DNA from 2 places in the Micromonospora sp. NPDC049060 genome. Region 2 is predicted to be linked to the other one. Evidence: riboswitches for the same ligand, from Rfam matches in the RefSeq annotation. Region 2 holds a riboswitch; the other holds the start of a gene.
The links. Region 2 has a riboswitch for thiamine pyrophosphate ahead of AB0B83_RS08310 (ECF transporter S component). Riboswitches for the same ligand answer to the same signal wherever they lie in the genome.
Positions count from the first base shown of each region.

Region 1: another riboswitch for thiamine pyrophosphate. It lies ahead of thiE (thiamine phosphate synthase); the one in region 2 lies ahead of AB0B83_RS08310 (ECF transporter S component).

Region 1 is NZ_JBEZEV010000119.1:11,536-17,335, reverse strand. It holds partial or broken gene AB0B83_RS28050 (thiamine phosphate synthase) at 1-107, opposite strand, end outside; gene AB0B83_RS28045 (thiazole synthase) at 245-1,015, opposite strand; gene thiS (sulfur carrier protein ThiS) at 1,020-1,220, opposite strand; gene thiO (glycine oxidase ThiO) at 1,211-2,320, opposite strand; gene thiE (thiamine phosphate synthase) at 2,314-2,940, opposite strand; TPP riboswitch at 2,935-3,043, opposite strand; gene AB0B83_RS28025 (DUF559 domain-containing protein) at 3,166-4,071, shown strand; gene AB0B83_RS28020 (aldo/keto reductase) at 4,569-5,513, opposite strand; gene AB0B83_RS28015 (RNA-guided endonuclease TnpB family protein) at 5,605-5,800, opposite strand, start outside.
Region 2 is NZ_JBEZEV010000013.1:13,550-19,349, reverse strand. It holds gene AB0B83_RS08325 (hypothetical protein) at 355-591, shown strand; gene AB0B83_RS08320 (energy-coupling factor transporter transmembrane component T) at 661-1,461, opposite strand; gene AB0B83_RS08315 (ABC transporter ATP-binding protein) at 1,520-2,935, opposite strand; gene AB0B83_RS08310 (ECF transporter S component) at 3,074-3,667, opposite strand; TPP riboswitch at 3,741-3,846, opposite strand; partial or broken gene AB0B83_RS08305 (permease) at 4,106-5,053, shown strand; gene AB0B83_RS08300 (TIGR03943 family protein) at 5,050-5,800, shown strand, end outside.

The DNA of each region.
Region 1 (5,800 bases), on a different contig from region 2:
ACCCACCGCACTCCCCCGGCCACCGCCCCCGCCACGACCTCGGCCAACGGCCGCCGAGCCTGCCGTCGATCGGTGAGCAGCAGGACGCCGGCCGGCCCGCCCGAGATCTTGGTAGGAAACGGCCCCTCCAGGGGCTCTTCCCTACCAAGATCCGAAGTCGACGCCGAAACAGCGCCCGGAGCCGGCGCGGCACCCGGGGGCGAAGCGGAACCGGGGCCGGGGGCGGGGGCGGGGGCGGGGTGGGTCACAGGTCCGGCCGTCCCTCGTCCGGGGTGGAGGCGAGCGCGTGGAAGCGGCGGGCGATCCGACCCGCCCCGTACGCGAGCCGGCCCGCCTCGACCGCGTACCGCATCGCGGTGGCCATCGCCACCGGGTCGGCGGCGCGGGTGACGGCGCTGGCGAGCAGCACCGCGTCGCAGCCCAGCTCCATGGCCAGCGCGGCGTCCGAGGCGGTGCCGATGCCGGCGTCCAGGATCACCGGCACGTCGACGCCCTGCCGGATCAGCCGGATGTGGTGCGGGTTCGACACGCCCAGGCCGGAGCCGATGGGCGCGCCCGCCGGCATCACCGCCGCGCAGCCGACGTCGGCCAGCCGGCGGGCCAGGATCGGGTCGTCCGACGTGTACGGCAAAACCACGAACCCGTCGTCGACGAGTTCCTCGGCGGCGCGCAGCAGCTCCACCCCGTCGGGCAGCAGCGTGCGCTCGTCGCCGATCACCTCAAGCTTCACCCAGTCGGTGCCGAACGCCTCCCGGGCCAGGTGCGCCACCTTGACCGCCTCGCCGGCCGTGTAGCAGCCGGCGGTGTTCGGCAGCAGCCGTACGCCGCAGCGGTCCAGCAGGTCCAGCAGCCCGCCGGCGGTGCCGGGGGCGGTGTCGACGCGGCGCAGGGCCAGGGTGACCAGTTCGGTGCCGGAGGCACGGATGGCGTCCTCCAGCACGCGCAGGTTGGCCGCGCCGCCGGTGCCGAGGATCAGCCGGGACGTGAAGCTCACGCCGCCCAGGTCGAAGCTCACCGCGTCACCCGCCCTGGGCGGCGCTGAGCACCTCGACGCGGTCGCCGTCGCGCAGCACGGTCGCCGGCCAGCCCGTACGCGGCACCACCTCCCCGTTGACCGCGACGGCGAGGCCGCGCTGCTGGTCGGTGACCGCGCGGACCAGGTCCGCCACGGTCGAGCCGCCGGGCAGGCTGCGCCCGGCACCGTTCACCGTCAGTTCCACGTGTGCTCCTCCTCGGATGCGGACAAGTCGTGACCGAACCGGGCCGGGCCGAAGGGGGCGAGCAGCGGGTCCGCCACACCCGTGACGACCAGCTCGGCGATCAGGTCGGCGGTGACCGGGGTGAGCACGATGCCGTGCCGGTGGTGTCCGGTGGCGGCGAGCACGCCGGGCCGGCCGGGCAGCGGGCCGAGGATCGGGGCGTTGTCGGGGGTGCCGGGGCGCAGGCCGGCGAGCGTCTCCACCAGGTCGTACTCGGCCAGCTCCGGCAGCAGGTCGACGGCGGCGCGGAGCAGGCGCAGCACCGCCCCGGCGGACACGTCGGTGTCGGAGCGCTCCTCGACGGTCGCGCCCACCACCACCTCCCCGTCGGCGCGGGGCACGAGGTAGACGTGCTCGCCGTCGGCGTACCCCCGGATGACGTGCCGGAAGCCCGGCGCGCCGCCGCCGGGCGCGCGGAGCCGGACCACCTGCCCCTTCACCGGCCGCACGGGCAGCCCCGTCAGGGCCGCCGCGCCGCAGCCGGCCGCGACCACGGTGACCCCGGCGTCCACGTCGGTCAGGGAGCGCACGGCGGCGGGCACCAGCGTGGCGCCGGCCCGCTCGGCGGCCGTACGCAGCGCGGGCACGAGCCGGCGCGGGTCGACCTGGTGGTCGGTTCCGGCGAGCGCGCCGCCACGCACCCGGGGTGCCAGCGCCGGCTCGCGGTCCCGCAGCGCCGTGGGGCGCAGCGGCGTCACCGGCAGCCCGATCCCCTGCTGGTACGCCCACAGCCGGCGCGCCTCGGCCAGGTCGTCGGCGGTCAGCCCGACCATCAGCGTGCCCTCGGTCCGGTAGCCGACGTCCACGCCCGTGGCGGCGGTCAGCTCGGCGGCGAAGGCCGGCCAGCGGGCGGCGGAGGCGGTCAGCAGCCCGGTCAGCTCGTGCTCGCCGAAGTACGCCTCGGCGACCGGGGCGAGCATCCCGGCGGCGACGTGGGACGCGCCGGAGCCCGGGGCGGGATCGTGCACGACGACCCGCAGTCCGCGCTGCGCGCAGCGCCAGGCGATCGCCAGCCCGACCGGTCCCGCCCCCACCACGGCGACGTCCGGTCGGTTCAGCACCCCAGCGCTCCCAGCAGCTCCGCCGTCGCCCGACCCGGATCCGCCGCCCCGGAGAGCGCCCCCACCACCGCCACCCCGTACGCCCCGGCGGCCAGCAGCGCGGGCACCCGCGCGGCGGTCACGCCGCCGATCGCGACGACCGGCACGTCCACGGCGTCGGCGACGGCGCGTACCCCTTCCGGGCCGATCGGCGCCGGCACCCCCGCCTTGGTGCCGGTGGCGTGGCAGGGGCCCACGCCCAGGTAGCTGGCCCCGGCGGCGACCGCCTCGACGGCCGTCCCCGGCTCGCGGGCCGTGGCGCCGAGCACGGCGGTCGCGCCGAGCACCCGGCGGGCCGCCCCCACCGGCAGGTCGTCCGCGCCGACGTGCCCACCGGCGGCACCCGCCGCCAGCGCCACGTGCAGCCGGTCGTTCACCAGGCAGGTGACGTCGTACGGGGCACAGAGCGCGACCACCCGACGGGTCAGGTCGTACGCCTCCCGGTCGGTGGCGTCGTCCTCCACCCGGACCTGCACGACCAGTTCCGCGCGGGCCACCGCAAGGGCGGCCCGCAGCACGGTGAGCGGGTCCCGCCCCGGTCGGGTGTCGGTGATGAGATGCAGTCGCCCGAGGGACGGCACGGCAACACTCCTCCCTGCGCCGGCATTACCCGGATCAGGTTCGACGGTCGGGGGCTCACAGCCCCCCTCTCAGCCCGGTCCACCGGGCTCCCGTGGGTCACTTGCGGGTGTCACCGTACGACGGATCGCCGGATCCGCCAAGGTCGGGACGCGGATTTCACATCGACCGCCCGATCCCGAGGGATGGGGCGGCGGGTGACCGTCCCGTCACGCGACGCTGTCCGGATGCCCTCCGCCGCCCGGGTACCACCCCGCCTGGCCTTCCTGCCGTTCCGGGCCAGCGCCGCCATCGCCGACGGCCTCCTGACCTGGACGATGCTGCGCGGGCCGTCCTGGCGGCCCCTCCTGCCCGACGTCCACGTGCACCGTGACGGCTACCGCGCGGACGACCACCGGATGTGGTGCGACGCGGTCGCGCTGTCGCTGCCGGTCGGCGGGGCGATCGCCGGCCGCAGCGCCGCGTACCTGTGGGGCGTCGACCTGCTCCGCCGGGACGCGCCGGTCACCGTGCTGCTGCCACGCGCCGCGCGGATGCGCGCCCACCCCCGCCTTCGGGTGCACCGGTCGGTGGTGCCGGATTCCGATCGCACCCGCCTCGGCGGGCTGCCCGTCACCACTCCCCTGCGCACCGCCTTCGACCTGGGCCGCCAGGCCCCTCGGGACGAGGCCCTGGTCGCCGTCGACGCGCTGCTGCACCGCCGGGTGGTGAAGCTCCCCGCACTACGCGCGTACGCCGACGCGCGGCCGGGCTGGCCCGGCCTGCCCCTGCTGCGGGAGATCCTGGCGCTGGCGGAGCCGCTGGCCGAGTCCCCGATGGAGACCCGCCTACGGCTGCTCCTGCTCGACGCGGGATTGCCGCCCGCGATCGCCCAGCACGACGTGCGCGACGCCGACGGGCGCTTCGTCGGCCGGGTGGACCTGGCGTGGCCGACCCTGCGTGTCGCGGTCGAGTACGACGGCGACCACCACCGCGAGCGCGCCCATTTCCGCCAGGACGTCGCCCGGCTCAACGCCCTGCGCGCGGCCGGCTGGATCGTCCTCCGCTTCACCGCCGACGACGTGCTCCGACACCCCTCCCGCACCGCCGCCCTGGTGAGCCAGGCCCTCCGCGAGCGCCACCCCTCCGCCTGATCCCCGCCGCCAAGCCACGGGCGACCGGCCACCCCGGTAGCCGGCCACCCCGGTAGCCGGCCGGCCCGGTAGCCGGTAGGTAGGCCGGGTGGCCGAGTGGCCGGCCGGGTGGCCGGGTGGCCGGCCGGGTGGCCGGGTGGCCGGCCGGGTGGCCGAGTGGCCGGCCGCCTTACCCGGTGGCCGGCCGGCCCGGTGGAACACCATGGGTGCCTCCGCCGCCCCTTGACACCCATGACGTTCCACCGACGGGTGCGGTAGGGGTGTATCCCCCGATCTTGGGCACCGGCACCGGCACCGGTGGAACATGGCGGGTGTCTCCGAGGCCAGTTGACACCCATGACGTTCCACTCAGCCACCCGCAGACCCCACAGCCGGCGGTCGCCGGGGTGACGGGTGGCGCACCGCCCCCCGATGGCGCACCACCCGCGATAGCGCACCACCCGCGATAGCGCACCGCCCCCGGTGCCGCAGTGCTGCGGTGCCCGGGCGGGTGGGGCTCAGAAGGTTGCGCGTAGGGCTTCGAGGTCCTCGTCGGTGGGCTGCCAGGTGCCCGCCTCCGCGTTGGCGCGTACCTGCTCGGGCGTGGTGGCACCGGCGATCACCGAGGTCACCGCCGGCTGGGCGGCCAGCCCGCCGATCGCCACCTGGAGCATCGACAGCCCCCGTTCGGCGGCGTACGCCTCGATCGCCTCGATGGTGTCCCAGTCGGCGGCGGCGAGCCGTTCGGCGTACCGGCCGCCACCGGCGAGGCGGCTGCCTGCCGGCGGGGTCTCGTTGCGCTTGTACTTGCCGGTGAGCAGCCCGTTGGCGAGCGGGAAGAACGGCAGCAGCCCGAGGCCGAAGCGCTCGCAGGCCGGCACCACCTCGGCCTCGACGCCGCGCTCCAGCAGGCTGTAGTGGTTCTGTGCGCTGATGAACCGGGACCGGCCGTTCGACGAGGCCACCCAGTCGGCGTCGGCGATCTGCCAGCCGGCGAAGTTGGAGTTGCCCAGGTAGCGGACCTTGCCGGCGCGGACGAGATCGTCGAGCGCGGCGAGCGTCTCGTCGATCGGGGTGCCCGGGTCCGGCTCGTGCATCTGGTACAGGTCGATGTGGTCGGTGCCGAGCCGACGCAGCGACGCCTCCACCGCCCGGGCGATGTAGCGGCGGGCGCCCCGGGCACCGAAGTCGGGGCCGTTCATGCCGTTCATGTCCATGCCGAACTTGGTGGCCACCACCACGTCGTCGCGCCGGCCCTTGAGCGCCTGGCCCAGCAGTTCCTCGGAGCCGCCCTGCGGCTCTCCGTAGATGTCGGCGGTGTCGAAGAAGTTGATCCCGGCGTCGAGCGCGGCGTCGACCACCGCCCGGGTGCCGTCGAGGTCGAGCTTGCGGCCGAAGTTGTTGCAGCCGATGCCGACCACGGACACCACGAGCCCGGAGTCGCCCAACCGGCGGAAATTCATCTCATTGACTTCCTCCCCATGCCTGAAGGCGGGGGATTCCCGTACCTCACGGTTCGGGGCTTTCTCCTTCATCGACAGTTGCCTTCCCACGCTAGGCGCAGGCTGGTCTGACACCATCTCGAGAGACGGACACGGCCAGCCCGGCCGCCAGAATGTTGATCGCCGCGTTCACGTCCCGGTCGTGGGCGGCCCCACACGGACACGTCCACCGGCGGATGTTCAGCGACAGGGACGGGTTGACCCGTCCGCAGGTCGAGCAGGTCTTGCTCGACGGATAGAAACGGTCG
Region 2 (5,800 bases):
GCCTCCGCGAGGCGCGACCGGCCGACCCGCCGGGCTGCCTCCGTGGGACGCGGCCGGCCGGTCCCGGACCCCGCCGGTAATTCGGCTGCGCGCGGACCGGTCGGGCGGCTAGCGTGTGGGCACGCGCAACTGACGCCCCACTTCCGAGCCGACCCGCCGCATCGCCGCGGGTCCGCGTGCTCCCGGGCGTCCGCATTCCGCACCTGCCGTCGAACGGCGGTGTTCCTCGTGGTCGATCCCGGGCAGCTGTCCCGATCCCGCCCGACCGTCGCGTGACGGTCGCCGAACGAGACGGGCCCCGGTCACCGGACGTCGCTCCGGTGCGGCAGGGCCCGCAGACCGAGGAGGCACCGGATGCCCGCCAGGCGCAACCCGAAGAAGTCCCGTACCACCGTCCCCACGCCGTCCGTCGCGGACCTGACGCCCGTCAACCTCGACGAGGTGGCGGTCGCGCCGGTCGTGCCGGCGCTGCCGGTCGACCGGCCAGCGGCGCCGAAGGCCGGTCCGCCGGTCTCCGGCGCCGGCCGCTCCGGCGCGCTGCGCGGCCAGAAGGCCGGGCAGGCCCGCCGGTACGCCTTCCGGCGCAGCTGACGGTGCCGGTCGGGTGGAGTCGTCGTCACGGCGACTCCACCCGGCCCGCCCGCCGATCAGCGGGCGGCGTCAGCCGATCAGCGGGCGGAAGGTGCCGAGCAGCACGCTGACGGTCAGCGCGGCCCCGGCGAGCACCGCCGCGCCGGCGATCAGCAGGCCGTCGGCGGCGACGAAGCGCTGTCGCCGGGCGACGGTGCGCGGGACCCCGGCGTCGAAGCCCCGGGCGTCCATCGCCACGGCCAGCCGGGTGCCCCGGCGGATCGCCCCGACGAGCAGCGCGAAGGCCGTCGACACGAACAGCCGCAGCTTCGCCAGGGGATTACGGCCGGCCTCGACCCCCCGGGCGCGACGCGCCATGGAGATCATCTGCCACTCCTGCCCGAGCAGCGGCACGAGCCGGAACGCGGCCAGCGCCCCGATGGCGAACCGGGCCGGCGCCTTCGCGTTCTGGATCAGCGCGTCCGCCAGGTCGGTCGGGTCGGTGGTGGCGAAGACGATCACGCCGGGCAGCGCCACCGCGAACATGCGCAGCACCAGGCCGAGCGCGGTGAGCAGCACCCCGGAGGTGACCACCACCGGGCCGGCCTCGACCAGCACCCGGCCGGAGCGCTCGGCGGCGAAGAGCACCAGCGTCACCACCACGCCGACCGCGCCGACGAGCAGTGGCCAGGCCCGCCGCGCCAACACCCGGAAACGGACCCCGAACAGCGGCAGCAGGGCCAACTCGACGGCGATCGCGATGGCCGGGGCCACCGGGTCCAGGGTGGCGATCAGGATGAACGAGAACACCAGCGCCGCAGCGAGCTTGGCCACCGGGTTGCGCCGGGCCAGCAACGCCTCCGGCGCGGCGACCGGCTCGAAACTGATCACGCCCGCTCCAGGGTGGGGCGGCGGTCCGGGTGGGTGACCGGTGCGGCGTTCGGGCTGGTCACGGGCGCTCCAGGGTGAGGCGGCGATCTGCCAGGGCGGCGACGAACTCCGGGTCGTGGGTGACGGCGACCAGGCCGTGCCCGGCGTCGCGCAGCTCGGCGAAGAGGTCCACCAGCTCCAGCCAGGTCCGCCGGTCCTGACCGAAGGTCGGTTCGTCGCAGATGAGCAGGCGGGGCGCGGTGGCCAGGGCGGTCGCCACGCTCAGCCGCCGCGCCTCCCCGCCGGAGAGGGTGTACGGGTTGGCGGCGGCGAGTTTCGTCAACCGCAGCCGGGACAGCAGGGTGTCGACGGTGGCGTGGACCGCCGCCTCGGGCTGGCCGGTGCGGCGCGGGCCGAGCGCCAGCTCGTCGAAGACGGTGTTGGTGACGAACTGGTGCTCCGGGTCCTGGAAGACCGAGCCGATCCGGCGGGCCAGCGCCGGGGCGCGCCAGCGGTGCGGAGGCGTGCGGGCGTCGTCACCGGCCAGTGCCGTCGTCGCCGCGATCCGGCCGGCCCCGGGCTTGAGCAGCCCGCCCAGCAGCAGGGCGAGGGTCGACTTGCCGGCCCCGTTGGGCCCGACGACGGCGAGCGCCTCGCCGGCGCGTACCGCCAGGTCGACGGGGGCCAGCCGGGGCGGCAGGCCGAGCCGGTCGGCGGTGAGCAACACGTCGCCGGGCGGCGCAGTCGCGTGGCGGGGCGGTACCGGGCGGCCGGGCACCCAGACGCCCTCGTCGGCGAGCGCGTCGCCGTGCATACCGAAAACGGACTCGGGCGTGCCGTCGGCGCGGACGCCGCCGCCGGGTTCGAGCACGACCACGCGGTCGACCAGGGGCAACGCCTCGGCGACGCGGTGTTCGACCAGGATCAGCGTGGTGTCGGCGTCGAGCGCGCCGGCCACCGCCGCCCGGATCAGCGCCGCGCCGGTCGGGTCGAGGTTGGCGGTCGGCTCGTCGAGCAGCAGCAGGCCGGGGCGCAGGGCCAGCACCCCGGCCAGGGCGAGCCGCTGCTGCTCGCCGCCGGAGAGCGCGGCGGTGGGGCGGTCCCGGGGGTACGGGAAGCCGACCCGGGTCAGCGCCTCGTCGACGCGGGGCCAGATCTCCCCGGCGGGTGTGCCGCGGTTCTCCAGCCCGAACGCCACGTCGTCGCCGCTGCGGGCCATCACGAGCTGGGTCTCCGGGTCCTGGAAGACGATGCCCACCCGCTCCCGGCCCTTGCGGGGGTCGAGCCCGTCGATCTCGACGGTGCCCTCCTGCTCGCCCGAGTCCTCGGGCAGCAGCCCGGCCAGCGCGGCGAGCAGCGTGCTCTTGCCGGCCCCGGAGGGCCCCAGCAGCAGCACCCGCTCCCCGGCTTCCACGCGCAGGTCCACCCCGCGCACGGCCCAGGCCCGCCGCCCGGCGTGCCGCCACCCGAACCCCCGCAACGTCACCGCCCCCACGCCGCCCCCTTCCTTCCTGCCTGCCCGCGGGCGTTGATCATGAGGTTGTTGTCGTTCGGCACGGCGTGTCGTGGCAACAACTTCATGATCAACGCGGCCGGGTCGTGGGTGGGTGGGGTGGGTGCGTGGGGGTGGGGGTCAGATTGGGGTGCGGTCTCGGGCGGCGGGGAAGCGGTCCAGGGCGCCCGTGGTGGCCAGGGCGCGGGTCAGGGCCCAGCCGCCGGCGCCCGCGACGATCGTGGCGCTGACGATGGTGAGCAGGGCGTAGGGGATCCGGTAGCTGCCCAGGGCGTACTCGCTGTTCCAGACGAAGAAGTCGAACAGGGCCGCGCCGAGGCCGGTCAGCGCGCCCGCGATCAGCGCGGTGGGCAGCCGGAACGAGCGGTACCGGAACGCGGCGAAGGCCAACTCGGCGCCGAGCCCCTGGATCAGGCCCTGGACGATGGTGACGCCGCCCCACTCCGAGCCGAGCAGCGCGGAGACCGTCGCCGCCACCGCCTCGCAGAAGAGCGCCGCGCCGGGCTTGCGGATCACCAGACCGCCGAGGACGGCCGGGACCAGCCAGACGCCGTACATGATCGCCTGGCTGGCGGGGAAGAACGCGAACGCCGGGTCGACGGCCCGCCACAGCAGGCCCCAGGCCCAGAAGATGACGCCGAAGGCCACCGCGATCACGGCCGCGACGACGACGTCGACGGTACGCCAGCGGGTGGCGGTGTTGTTGTCTCGCATGATTGCTCCCAGTCCCGAACGAGAACCAGGAGAAGACGCACGCCGCGCCCGGAACGTGCCGGACGTCGACGCGGCTGGAGGTCGACCGAACTCCCTGCGCTGGCATTACCCAGATCAGGTTCGAGGGTCTGCGGGCGGTGCCCGCACTCTCAGCGCTGTGCGCTCCCCTGTCGGATGTGAAGTTGTGGCCCGACGCTAACACCTTTGAAGATCATCGGGCAAAGTGATCTTTCCGCAGCTCACCAGCGCAGTCGATCGACGGCGTCGATTCCGGCCCGGTACTCTCGGGCGGCCACTGGGAATCCGGCAGAGGGACACGTACGTGACATCCGAGGCTGACCGCCGCGCGCCGGACGGGTCGCACCCGGGCGCGGTGGGCGTGGCCGCTCCAGGCGTACGCGAGGAGAAGCCGGCGGCGCCCCGCGGCCCGGACCGGCGGGTCGGGTCGGGTCGGTGGAGGTCCTCGCCGGCCTGCTGATCCTGCTGGTCGTCTTCCGCGAGCCGCTCGCCCGGGCCCTCTCCGCGCCCCGGTTGCAGACCTGGACCACCGTCTTCGTCTCGGTCATGGTGCAGGCGGTGCCGTTCCTGGTCTTCGGGGTGCTGCTCTCCGCGGTGATCGCCGTCTTCGTGCCCCGGTCGTTCTGGGCCCGGGCGCTGCCGCGGCACCCCGCGCTCGCGGTGCCGGTGGCCAGCGCGGCCGGAGTGGTGCTGCCCGGCTGCGAGTGTGGGGCGGTGCCGATCGCCGGGTCGCTGATCCGGCGCGGGGTCACCCCGGCCGCCGCGTTGGCGTTCCTGCTCGCCGCCCCGGCGATCAACCCGATCGTGCTGACCGCCACCGCCGTGGCCTTCCCCGACGACCCGGCGATGGTCCTCGGGCGGGCCGTCGCGAGCCTGCTCGTGGCGATGGTCATGGGCTGGCTGTGGCTGCGCCTCGGCCGGGCCGACTGGATCCGGCTGCCGCGCCGGCCGGAGCTGGACGGCGGCCCGCGCGGGCGGGCGTTCTGGGGGGCGGTCCGGCACGACGTCACGCACGCCGGCGGCTTCCTGGTCATCGGCGCGGCGGCCGCCGCCACGATCAACGTCGTGGTGCCGGAGCGCTGGTTGCAGACGCTCGCCGACGAGCCGGTGCTGTCGGTGCTCGCGCTGGCCGTGCTCGCCGTGCTGCTCTCCCTCTGCTCCGAGGCGGACGCCTTCGTCGCCGCCTCGCTGTCGCAGTTCTCGCTGACCTCCCGACTGGTCTTCCTGGTGGTGGGGCCGATGGTCGACCTCAAGCTCATCTCGATGCAGGCCGGCGTCTTCGGCCGGCGGTTCGCGCTGCGGTTCGCCCCGACCACCTTCGCGGTGGCCGTCACCGTGGCCGCCGCGACCGGGGCGGTGCTGCTGTGAACCGGCAGGCGCAGGCGGTCGTCCTGCTGCTGCTCGGCGGCGCGGTGGTCCGCGCCAGCCTCACCGACCTGCACCTGCGCTACGTCAAGGAGGGTCTGCGGCCCTTCCTGATCGCCGCCGGCCTGCTGCTGGTGGCCGCCGCGGTCATGACCCTCTTCTACGAGCTGCGCCCGCTCCTGCGACGCACGCCCGCCGGCGACCACGACGGCCCGGCCGGTGGATGGCGGCCCCGGCGCGCACCCGGCCCCGACGCTCCCGGCGATGGCGACGACGGGCACGAGGGCGACGGCGGGCACGGCGACGACGACGGGCATGACGGGCACGGGCACCGCGAGCCGCGGGTCGGCTGGCTGCTGATCCTGCCCGTGCTGGGCCTGCTGCTGGTCGCCCCGCCGGCCCTGGGCTCGTACGCGGCCGGTCAGGCCGGCACCGCCGTCACCACCCGGCAGCAGCCGTCCGACTATCCGCCGCTGCCCGCCGGCGACCCCGTGCGGGTGACCGTGCTCGACTACGCCTCCCGGGCCCTGTTCGACCGGGGCACCTCGATCGGCGAGCGCCGGGTCCAGCTGACCGGCTTCGTCACCACCGGCCCCGACGGCCGGCCGCTGCTGGCCCGGATGGTGCTCTCCTGCTGTGCCGCCGACGGGCGGCCGGTCAAGCTGGGCCTGACCGGCGCGGCCCCCGACGGGCTCGCCGACGACACCTGGATCGAGGTGACGGGCCGCTACAGCGACCGCATCGCCCGCG